DNA from 2 places in the Pseudomonas sp. KK18 genome. Region 2 is predicted to be linked to the other one. Evidence: riboswitches for the same ligand, from Rfam matches in the RefSeq annotation. Region 2 holds a riboswitch; the other holds the start of a gene.
The links. Region 2 has a riboswitch for manganese ahead of V6607_RS27825 (TMEM165/GDT1 family protein). Riboswitches for the same ligand answer to the same signal wherever they lie in the genome.

Region 1 (4,906 bases), 3.2 Mb from region 2:
AGGCCACCGTGGGGCGACGGGTCAATGCCCTGGAAAAGTCCCTGAACGCAACGTTGTTCCTGCGCACCTCCGAAGGCTATGCGCTGACCGCCGTGGGTGAAGCCGCGTTGCAATCGGTGGAGAACATGGAGCGCTCGGCCCTTGACCTAGAGCGTCAGGTCCTGGGCCTGGACGACCGCCTGACCGGCACCGTACGGGTGACCACCACCGATTCCCTGGCCATCGACTTCCTGATCCCGGCCATTGCCCGGCTGCACGATGCGCACCCTGACGTGCGCGTGCAGATGGACGCTTCGACCCAGTTGCTTAACCTGGCCAAACGCGAAGCCGATATCGCGGTGCGCAATACCCGCCCGGACAACCCCGACCTGATCGCCCGGCGCATCGCCCGCTGGCCGGTGGGGCTGTTTGCCTCGCAGGCGTATATCGATCGGCACGGCGCACCCGAACCGGGCAGCCTGTTCGAAGGACACGACCTGGTGGTGTATCAGCCGCACCTGCAAAGCCAGAAGGACCTGACCCTGGTCAGCGAGCCGCTGGGACGCGGACGTATTGTTGCGGCCTTGAGTTCAAGCCTGTTGGTACGCCGCTCCATCGCCGCAGGGATCGGTATCGGTGAGGTTCCGATAGTTTCCGGCGAACGCGACGGCCTGGTGCGGCTGTGGGCGGACCGTACGCGGCCGTTGCCCTACGATGTGTGGCTGGTGACCCATGCCGACCTGCGGCATACCGCCCGGGTGCGGGTGGTGATCGACGAGATCGTAGCGGGGTTTGCCGGCACCGGGGAATAGTACGACTGCCTGAAAAGGCCGGGTGTCAGCCCGGCCAGAAATAAGCCGTCGCAGGAGAACGCAATCGGCTCAGCGTTGCAGGAAGGCCAGCAGATCTTCGTTCAAGGCTTGCTGGTGGGTCACCGCAAAACCATGGGGGGCATCCTTGTACACCTTCAACTGCGCGCCTTTGATCATCTGCGCGGCGACCTTGCCGGTAGTTTCGAACGGCACGATCTGGTCGCCATCACCGTGGATAACCAGGGTCGGCACGTCGATCCTGGCCATGTCCGGGCGGAAATCGGTTTCCGAGAACGCGGTGACGCAATCCACCGTCGCCTTGAGCGAGGCGAGCAGGGCGATGTTCAGTGTTTGAGTCAATACACCGCTGGAGACCTGTTGGCCCTTGTTGATGCCATAGAACGGCGTATTGAAGTCTGCCAGGAACTGCGCGCGATCCTTCAGCAGCGCGGCCTTGAACCCGTCAAACGCTGCCATCTCGACACCTTGCGGGTAATCCGGCTTTTGCCCGAACAGCGGCGTCACCGCCCCCAGCAACACCAGCCCGGCCACGCGCGCGCTGCCATGGCGGGCGATATAGCGGCTGACATCGCCGCCGCCCATGGAGAAGCCCACCAGGGTCACGTCCTGCAGATCCAGATGGTTGATCAACTGGGCGATATCGTCGGCAAAGGTGTCGTAGTCGTTACCGGTCCAGGGCTGGTCCGAGCGGCCAAAACCACGGCGGTCGAACGCGATGGTGCGGTAGCCGCGGCTGCTCAGGTACTCCATCTGGTATTCCCACATATCGGCATCCAGCGGCCAGCCGTGGCTGAACAGCACCGGTTTGCCGGTGCCCCAGTCCTTGTAGTAGAGCTCGGTACCGTCTTGTGTGCGTAGGGTGCTCATGGCAAAACTCCTTGGGTGAGAGGGCAGCCAATACTATAGGCGCAGAATCTGACGAGGGACTTGTATGCCTGTGCTCGGTTGAACGGTTCAGCGTCTATGCTGGTCAACTGCTTTCTACCGTCTGAACAAACAGGTGAACGAAATGGCCAAGACTTACAGCTACGCCGCTCGTGACTCCAAGGATTCCCTCAAACCCTTCACGTTCGAACGTCGCGCCCCCGGGGCCGATGATGTGCAGATCGACATCCTCTATTGCGGCGTCTGCCACTCGGACCTGCACACCGTACGCAACGAATGGAAAAACACCCTGTACCCGTCGGTACCGGGCCATGAAATCGTTGGCCGAGTGACCGCCGTGGGCGCCAATGTCAGCAAGTTCAAGGTGGGCGATTTGGCCGGTGTCGGCTGCATGGTCGACAGCTGCCAGCACTGCGAATCCTGCGCCGAGGGCGAGGAGCAGTATTGCGAAAACGGCTTCACCGGCACCTACAACGGCCCGGCTTTTGGCGGCGAAAACACCTTCGGCGGCTACTCGGACAATATCGTGGTCAAGGAGAAGTTCGTCCTGCGCATCTCCCACGACGAGAGCAACCTGGCGGCGGTCGCGCCGCTGCTGTGTGCAGGCATCACCACCTACTCACCGCTGCACCACTGGAACGTCGGGCCGGGCAAGCGCGTCGGCGTTGTCGGCCTCGGTGGCCTGGGCCATATGGCGGTGAAAATCGCTCATGCCATGGGCGCCTACGTGGTGCTGTTCACCACCTCGCCGAACAAGCGCGAAGACGGCCTGCGACTGGGGGCCGATGAAGTGGTGGTGTCGAAGAACGCGGACGAAATGGCCAAGGTTGCCAACTCCCTGGACTTCATCCTCAACACCGTGGCCGCGTCCCACAATCTCGACGCCTTCCTCAACCTGCTCAAGCGCGACGGCACCATGACCCTGGTGGGCGCCCCGGATAGCCCGCACCCGTCACCGACCGTGTTCAACCTGATCTTCAAGCGTCGCAGCCTGGCCGGGTCGTTGATCGGTGGCATCCAGGAAACCCAGGACATGCTGGATTTCTGCGCCAGGCACGGGATTGTCTCGGACATCGAGATGATCGACATCCAGGGCATCAATGACGCCTACGAGCGCATGCTCAAGGGCGATGTGAAGTATCGGTTCGTGATCGACATCGAGAGCCTGAAGAAAGAAAAACACGCGGCCTGATTGATCGCCGCCGATCCCTGTAGGAGCGGGCTGGTGTGGGAGCGGGCTTGCTCGCGAAGGCGGTGTGTCAGTCGCTCAATAGGCTGGCTGAACCACCGCTTTCGCGAGCAAGCCCGCTCCCACCCAAGCCCGCTCCCACATTTTGATCTTCGCCGGTTTCTAGGCCGACAGGTGCTCATACAAAATCGTCGCACCCACCAGCATCAACACCACGCCGCCGACCATCTCGGCGCGCTTGCCGACCACAGTCCCCAACACCCGGCCAAGCATCATGCCGATGGTTACCATGGTCATCGTCGCCAAGCCGATCGCCGCAGCGGCCACCAGGATATTCACGTCGACAAACGCCAGGCCCACACCCACCGCCAAGGCATCAATGCTGGTAGCAAACGCGGTCACGGCAAGAATCATGAACGAGTGCTGGCTCGGTTTCTCTTCCTCTGGATCATCGGCCTTCAAGCCGTTGTAGATCATGTGCAGGCCCAGGGCTACCAGCAGGGTAAAGGCGATCCAGTGGTCCCACTGCTCCACCCAGCGGGTGGCAGCCTGGCCGATAGCCCAGCCGATGATCGGCGTGATCGCTTCGATCACACCAAAGATCAGCCCGGCCCGCAGGGCTTCGGTCAGGCGTGGTTTGTGCAGGCTGGAACCTTTGCCAATGGCCGCCGCAAAGGCGTCCGTGGACATGGCAAGGGCGAGAAGAATCAGGGAAATAGGGTTCACGGTAAGGCTTCCAGTCGGGCTGTATGAGTCAACGACACAACCACACGCCCGACTTCAGGCATGGATGTGTCGCTGGTCTCACCAACCAAAATGGTGTTCGCACCACGGCATGTTGCCGAGAATGTTGATACGAACGCTTCGAGAATCCGAAGCAGGCTACTCCCCAACGAGGTGGCGGATCATAGCCGCGCAATCATGAAAATTTCGTTAAGGACGCCTCACGGATGTTCCAGGTGACACCGCACCTGCTGACTCATCCCACCCGTCAACCGCTGCGGCCGCTCACAGCCTTGTGTACGCCTCGGGCAGCGGTCGAGAAAGAAACACCCACCCGGCAACACCCGGTTCCCCGGCAGCTCTGTCGGTGCACTGACATACGCGTCGTCCAGCGCCACCCCCAGCTTGGGCACCGCCTCCAGCAACAGCTGGGTGTACGGATGCTTCGGCTGCTCCAGCACTTGCTCGGCACACCCCAGTTCCACGATCTGCCCCAGGTACATCACCGCCACCCGGTCGGCCATGTGCCGCACCACCGAAACGTTGTGGGAGATCAGGATGTAGGTCAGCCCCAGCCGCCGTTGCAGCTCGGCCAGCAGGTTGAGGATTTGCGCCTGCACCGAGATATCCAGGGCCGAGGTCGGCTCGTCCAGCACCAGGATGCTCGGGTTGGACGCCAGCGCGCGGGCGATGGCGATGCGTTGGCGCTGGCCACCGGAAAACTGGTGCGGGTAACGGTCCAGGTATTCGGCGCGAATGCCTACCTGCGCGGCGACCTTGGCGGCGATGGTGCGCATTTCACTCTTGGGCGTGTCGCCAAGGGCGAACAGCGGCTCGGTAATGATTTTCCAGATGGGCAGGCGCGGGTCGAGGGACGATTGCGGGTCCTGGAATACGATCTGCACATGCCGGTGGCGTTCCCGGGCACTTTCGTAGACCCAGTCCACTTCACCGTCACTGGGCTTGACCAGGCCCATCAGCAATTGGGCGAGGGTGCTTTTACCGCAGCCGGACTCGCCGACAATCCCCAGGGTTTCCCCACGGCGCACCTGCAAGTCGATGCCGTTGAGGGCGTGGGCATAACCGCGCGGGCGGCCCAGCCAGTCGGTTTTTACCGGGAACTTGACCCGTACATCCCGCAAAGCCAGCAGTGAATCTTGAGACACGGTCATTGCACCGACTCCCCGGCAGTCAGCCAGCACGCACTTTTGCGGGTGCCGGCAGGGTTGATCAGGTCCAGGCGCGGGCGCTCGATGCATTGGCTCATGGCCTGGGGGCAGCGTTCGCGAAAGGTGCA
Region 2 (4,906 bases):
GACCCCGGCCTCGGTCAGCACATTGGCCAGGCGGGCGACGCGCTCGATCAGCGTCGGATAGGTGTAGCGCAACTGGTCGCGGTAGACGATTTCCCGGGTCTTCTCGTAGCGTGTCCCGGACATCAACAGGCGTTTGATCAACAGCGGGTATTGGTAGGCGCCTTCGGCGGGCGGGATAACACGAGTCTGCAACATACGAATCCCTTATCTGACTGCACGGTCTTGGCTGAAACATCTGCACTTTAGAGCGCTTATGTTTCAGCCAAATCAGCCAAAGGAATGATTTGCAGAACCCAATGAATGCTAGCTTTGAGCCAGCATCCGGCTTATTTCATGCTGGTAAAGGCCAGCTTCACACCGATGGCAATCAGCACCGCGCCCATGGTGCGGTCGAACCAGTGGCCCATGCGTGCAAAACCGGCGCGTACGCGTTGCTGGCTGAACAGCATGGCCACCAGGCAAAACCAGATCGCGGTCGCCACGGCCAGGTACACGCCGTAACCGGCCTGGACCGCCAACGGCGTGTGGGGATTGATCACCACGGTGAACAGCGACAGGAAGAACAGCGTGGCCTTGGGGTTCAAGCCATTGGTGACAAAACCCGAGGTAAACGCACCACGGGCAGTGCGCTCGCCCGCTTCCAGGTGCAGGTCTTCTTCACTGGCAGGCTTGGCCGGCTGGGCGCGCAGGGCCTTGAAGCCGATGTACAGCAGGTAGGCCGCCGCCGCCCATTTCAGCGCATTGAACAGCACGATGGACTGGGACACGATCAAGCCGATGCCCAGCAGCGAATACCCCACGTGCAGGAAAATCGCCGAACCGACGCCCAACGCCGTCCAGGTGCCGGCCCGTCGGCCATGGGTCACGCTTTCACGTACCACCACGGCGAAATCCGGGCCAGGGCTGGCCACCGCCAACAGGTGAATCAGTGCCACGGTCAAGAACTCGGTGAGGTACATGCACACTCCAGGAAGTAACTGATTATTTCATCTGATAGGCTCGGCAGATTACGCCTTCGAATCCCGCCGCAAAAGGTACAGTTGATGACGAACAATCGCCGCGCCGTCTTCCTTGATCACCCTTCCCTGGACCTCGGGGACCTGGACCTCAGCGGGTTGCAGGCACTCTTCAGCGAACTGAGCCTGCACCAGCAGACCACACCCGAAAACATTATCGAACGCCTGCAAGGCGCGCAGGTGGCCATCAGCAACAAGATCGCGCTGAATGCCGAGACCCTGGCGGCCTGCCCCGAGCTGAAGCTGATCCTGGTGACCGCCACCGGCACCAACAACGTCGACCTCGCCGCCGCCCGCGCCCACGGCGTTACCGTGAGCAATTGCCAGGGTTACGGCACGCCATCGGTGGCGCAGCATACGATCATGCTGCTGCTGAACCTGGCGACGCGCCTGAACGACTATCAACGGGATGTGCAGGCGGGGCACTGGCAACAAGCCAAGCAGTTCTGCCTGCTGGACTACCCGATCGTCGAACTGGAAGGCAAAACCCTCGGGCTGCTGGGCCATGGTGAATTGGGCGGTGCCGTTGCGCGCCTGGCTGAAGCCTTTGGCATGCGCGTGATCCTGGGCGCCATTCCAGGCCGCCCGGCCCGTGCCGATCGCGTGCCGCTGGACGAGTTGCTGGCGCAGGTCGACGCACTGACCCTGCACTGCCCGCTCAACGAACACACCCGCGACTTTATCGGTGCCCGCGAACTGGCGCTGCTCAAGCCCGGCGCATTTATCGTCAACACGGCCCGTGGTGGCTTGATCAACGAACAGGCCCTGGCCGATGCCTTGCGCAGTGGGCACCTGGGCGGCGCGGCGACCGATGTATTGAGCGTGGAACCGCCGGTGAACGGCAACCCATTGCTGGCCGGCGACATCCCGCGCTTGATCGTCACCCCGCACAACGCCTGGGGCAGCCGCGAAGCCCGGCAGCGGATCGTCGGCCAATTGATCGAAAACACTCAGGGCTTTTTCAGCGGCGCCCCGCTGCGTGTCGTCAGTTGATAAACTGCGCCCCTTTTCAAGGAGCAGACCATGGATCCGCGCAGTGAAGTACTGCTTCGCCAGGCCGAACTTTTTCAAGGCGACGTGCTGCTGGTGGGCTTGCCCGCCGACGACCTGCTGGGCCGCCTGCCCAATGCCCATGGCTGGAGCTGGCACGCCGGCGACCAGGCCGCACTGGACGCACGTTTTGCCGAGCGCAGCCAGTTCGGTGTGAACGTGCCCGAGCGTTCGTTCGAGACCGCGGTGGTGTTCCTGCCCAAGTCCAAGGACCTCACCGACTACCTGCTCAATGCCGTGGCGGCGCGTTTGCCCGGCAAGGAGTTGTACCTGGTGGGGGAGAAGAAAGGCGGCATCGAAAGCGCGGCCAAGCAACTGAATCCGTTCGGCAAGCCGCGCAAGCTCGACAACGCGCGGCACTGCCAGTTGTGGCTGGTGACGGTGGCCAACGCCCCCGAGCCGGTAGAACTGGAGAGCCTGGCGCAGGTGTTCGAGGTGCCGCTGGCTGAGGGCCCGCTCAAGGTGGTGAGCCTGCCGGGCGTGTTCAGCCACGGTCGGCTGGATCGCGGTACCGCATTGCTGCTGGAGCATCTGGACAAGTTGCCGAGCGGTCACTTGCTGGATTTCGGTTGTGGCGCGGGTGTGCTCGGGGCAGCGGTCAAGCGTCGCTACCCGCATAACACGGTGACAATGCTCGACGTGGATGCCTTTGCCGCTGCCAGCAGTCGCCTGACATTGGCGGCCAATGGCCTGGAAGCCGAGGTGTTGACCGGTGATGGCATCGACGCTGCTCCGATGAATCTGAACGCGATTCTGAGCAACCCGCCGTTCCACGTCGGGGTGCACACCGATTATTTCGCCACCGAGAACCTGCTGCGAAAAGCGGCCAAACATCTGGCAAAAGGCGGCGAACTTCGCTTGGTCGCGAACAGCTTCCTGAAGTATCAGCCGCTGATTGAAGAGCATCTTGGGGTGTGCGCAATCAAGGCAGAAGGCCAGGGTTTTCGCATTTACCGTGCCAAGCGCGGCTGAGGTCTTTTTCCAAAAGAAGGCTTGCCGAATGGATTTTGCCTAGGCAGAATCCGCTCCGTCCTAGGGGAGTAGTCTCCCACGAGCGCCACGCTCGTCCGGCATACGTCAACATACTTGGTCAACAGGCCATGGCGTATGCGACCCAGGAGTCCGCACAGACGGACCGGGGTTTGACAAGACCTATGACACGAACACCTTACCCGGGGCGGGAAGGCTGTACGTGTCATAGCCGTGTCGACCCGCCCCTGGAACTTACCTGATGCTGGATTCTCTGCTCGTCCCTACCGCAATCGTTGCCTTGGCCGAAATTGGCGACAAGACGCAACTGCTCGCGCTCATTCTCGCTGCACGCTTTCGCAAACCCTGGCCGATCATCGCCGGCATCGTTGCCGCGACCCTGGCCAACCATGCGGCCGCCGGTGCCGTGGGGGCCTGGTTCGGGAGTTTCTTCTCGGATGCGGTGCTGCACTGGATCCTCGCGGCGAGCTTCTGCGCCACGGCGCTGTGGACCCTCGTGCCCGACAAGCTCGACGATGACGAAGCCAGCACTTCCCGCAAGTTCGGGCCCTTCCTGACCACGCTGATCGCGTTCTTCCTCGCGGAAATCGGCGACAAGACCCAGATCGCTACCGTGATGCTCGCGGCGCAATACCCGGAACTGTGGCTGGTAATTATCGGCACCACCCTGGGCATGTTGATTGCCAACGTGCCGGTGGTGCTGGCGGGTAATTTTGCCGCGGACAAATTGCCGCTGACGCTGATTCGTCGACTGGCGGCTACGGCATTCTTCATCCTGGCCATTGTTGCGGTGTACAAGGCCATGCAGAGCAGTGGCTGGATCTAAACGTAACCCCATATGGGAGCTGGGCTTTTTTGGGAGCTGGCTTGCCTGCGATAGCATCACCTCGGTGCAACTGACACACCGAGGTGCCTGCATCGCGGGCAAGCCCGACTCCCACACAAGCCGGGCCCCCACATTCAGATTTGCATTTCAGCCTTATAAATCAGGATTTTTTCGCCTGCTGATACAACGGCATCACCTTCGGAATCGCCGCCTGCAACGAGGCGATCCGGCTGTCGGAGGCAGGGTGGGTGCTCATGAATTCAGGTGGCGAGCCTTCCGAAGCCTTGGCCATTTTGTTCCACAGGGTAATCGCCGCGTTCGGGTTGTAACCGGCACGCGCCGACAACTCCAGGCCGATCAGGTCCGCTTCGTTTTCATTGCTGCGGCTGTTGGGCAAGGTCATGCCGTAGTTGGCCACGGTATCGGCCAGCGCCAAGCTGTCCTGACCGAGGCCGAACAACGCACCGGCCCCCTGCTTCGCCATTTCGATACCGTAGGCCTTGGACATGGCTTCGCGGCCGTGTTCACGCAAGGCGTGGGCAATTTCATGGCCCATCACGGCGGCGAGTTCGTCGTCGGTCAACTTGAGATTGTCGATCAACGCGCTGTAGACAAAGATCTTGCCGCCAGGCCCGCAGTTGGCGTTCATCTCGTCACTTTTGATCAGGTTCACTTCCCACTTCCACTGCGCCGCATCCGGGCGGAAGGTGGGCGCCTGGGCGATCAGGCGGTTGGCAATCGCCTGCACGCGCTTGGCGTTGGCGCTGGTCTTGTCCACCAGGCCCTTGCCGCTGGCTTCACCCAGGGTCTGCTGGTAGGACTGCGCATACATCTGGTCGACTTCCTGGCTCGACAACATGCTGAACATGTACTGCTTGCGCTCAACGCCCACGGCGCCGCCGCTGGTGGTGTTGACCGACTGACAACCGGCGAGCAACAAAGCCGCGCCCAACGCACATACCGCCACTGTCTTTTTCATCAACCTGCTCCCTGAAAACATGGCGCGTATCGTAGTCGGCCAATT

Region 1: it holds a riboswitch for manganese, as region 2 does, so the genes downstream of both, mntP (manganese efflux pump MntP) here and V6607_RS27825 (TMEM165/GDT1 family protein) in region 2, are expected to answer to the same signal.

Annotation. Positions count from the first base shown of each region.
Region 1 is NZ_CP146605.1:2,935,281-2,940,186, forward strand. It holds gene V6607_RS13375 (LysR family transcriptional regulator) at 1-791, shown strand, start outside; gene V6607_RS13380 (alpha/beta hydrolase) at 861-1,679, opposite strand; gene V6607_RS13385 (NAD(P)-dependent alcohol dehydrogenase) at 1,822-2,889, shown strand; gene mntP (manganese efflux pump MntP) at 3,049-3,612, opposite strand; yybP-ykoY riboswitch at 3,623-3,789, opposite strand; gene V6607_RS13395 (oligopeptide/dipeptide ABC transporter ATP-binding protein) at 3,831-4,781, opposite strand; gene V6607_RS13400 (ABC transporter ATP-binding protein) at 4,778-4,906, opposite strand, start outside.
Region 2 is NZ_CP146605.1:6,138,351-6,143,256, forward strand. It holds gene V6607_RS27805 (fatty acid--CoA ligase) at 1-195, opposite strand, end outside; gene V6607_RS27810 (LysE family transporter) at 327-959, opposite strand; gene V6607_RS27815 (2-hydroxyacid dehydrogenase) at 1,044-2,009, shown strand; gene V6607_RS27820 (class I SAM-dependent methyltransferase) at 2,040-3,038, shown strand; yybP-ykoY riboswitch at 3,090-3,209, shown strand; gene V6607_RS27825 (TMEM165/GDT1 family protein) at 3,298-3,882, shown strand; gene V6607_RS27830 (M48 family metallopeptidase) at 4,043-4,861, opposite strand.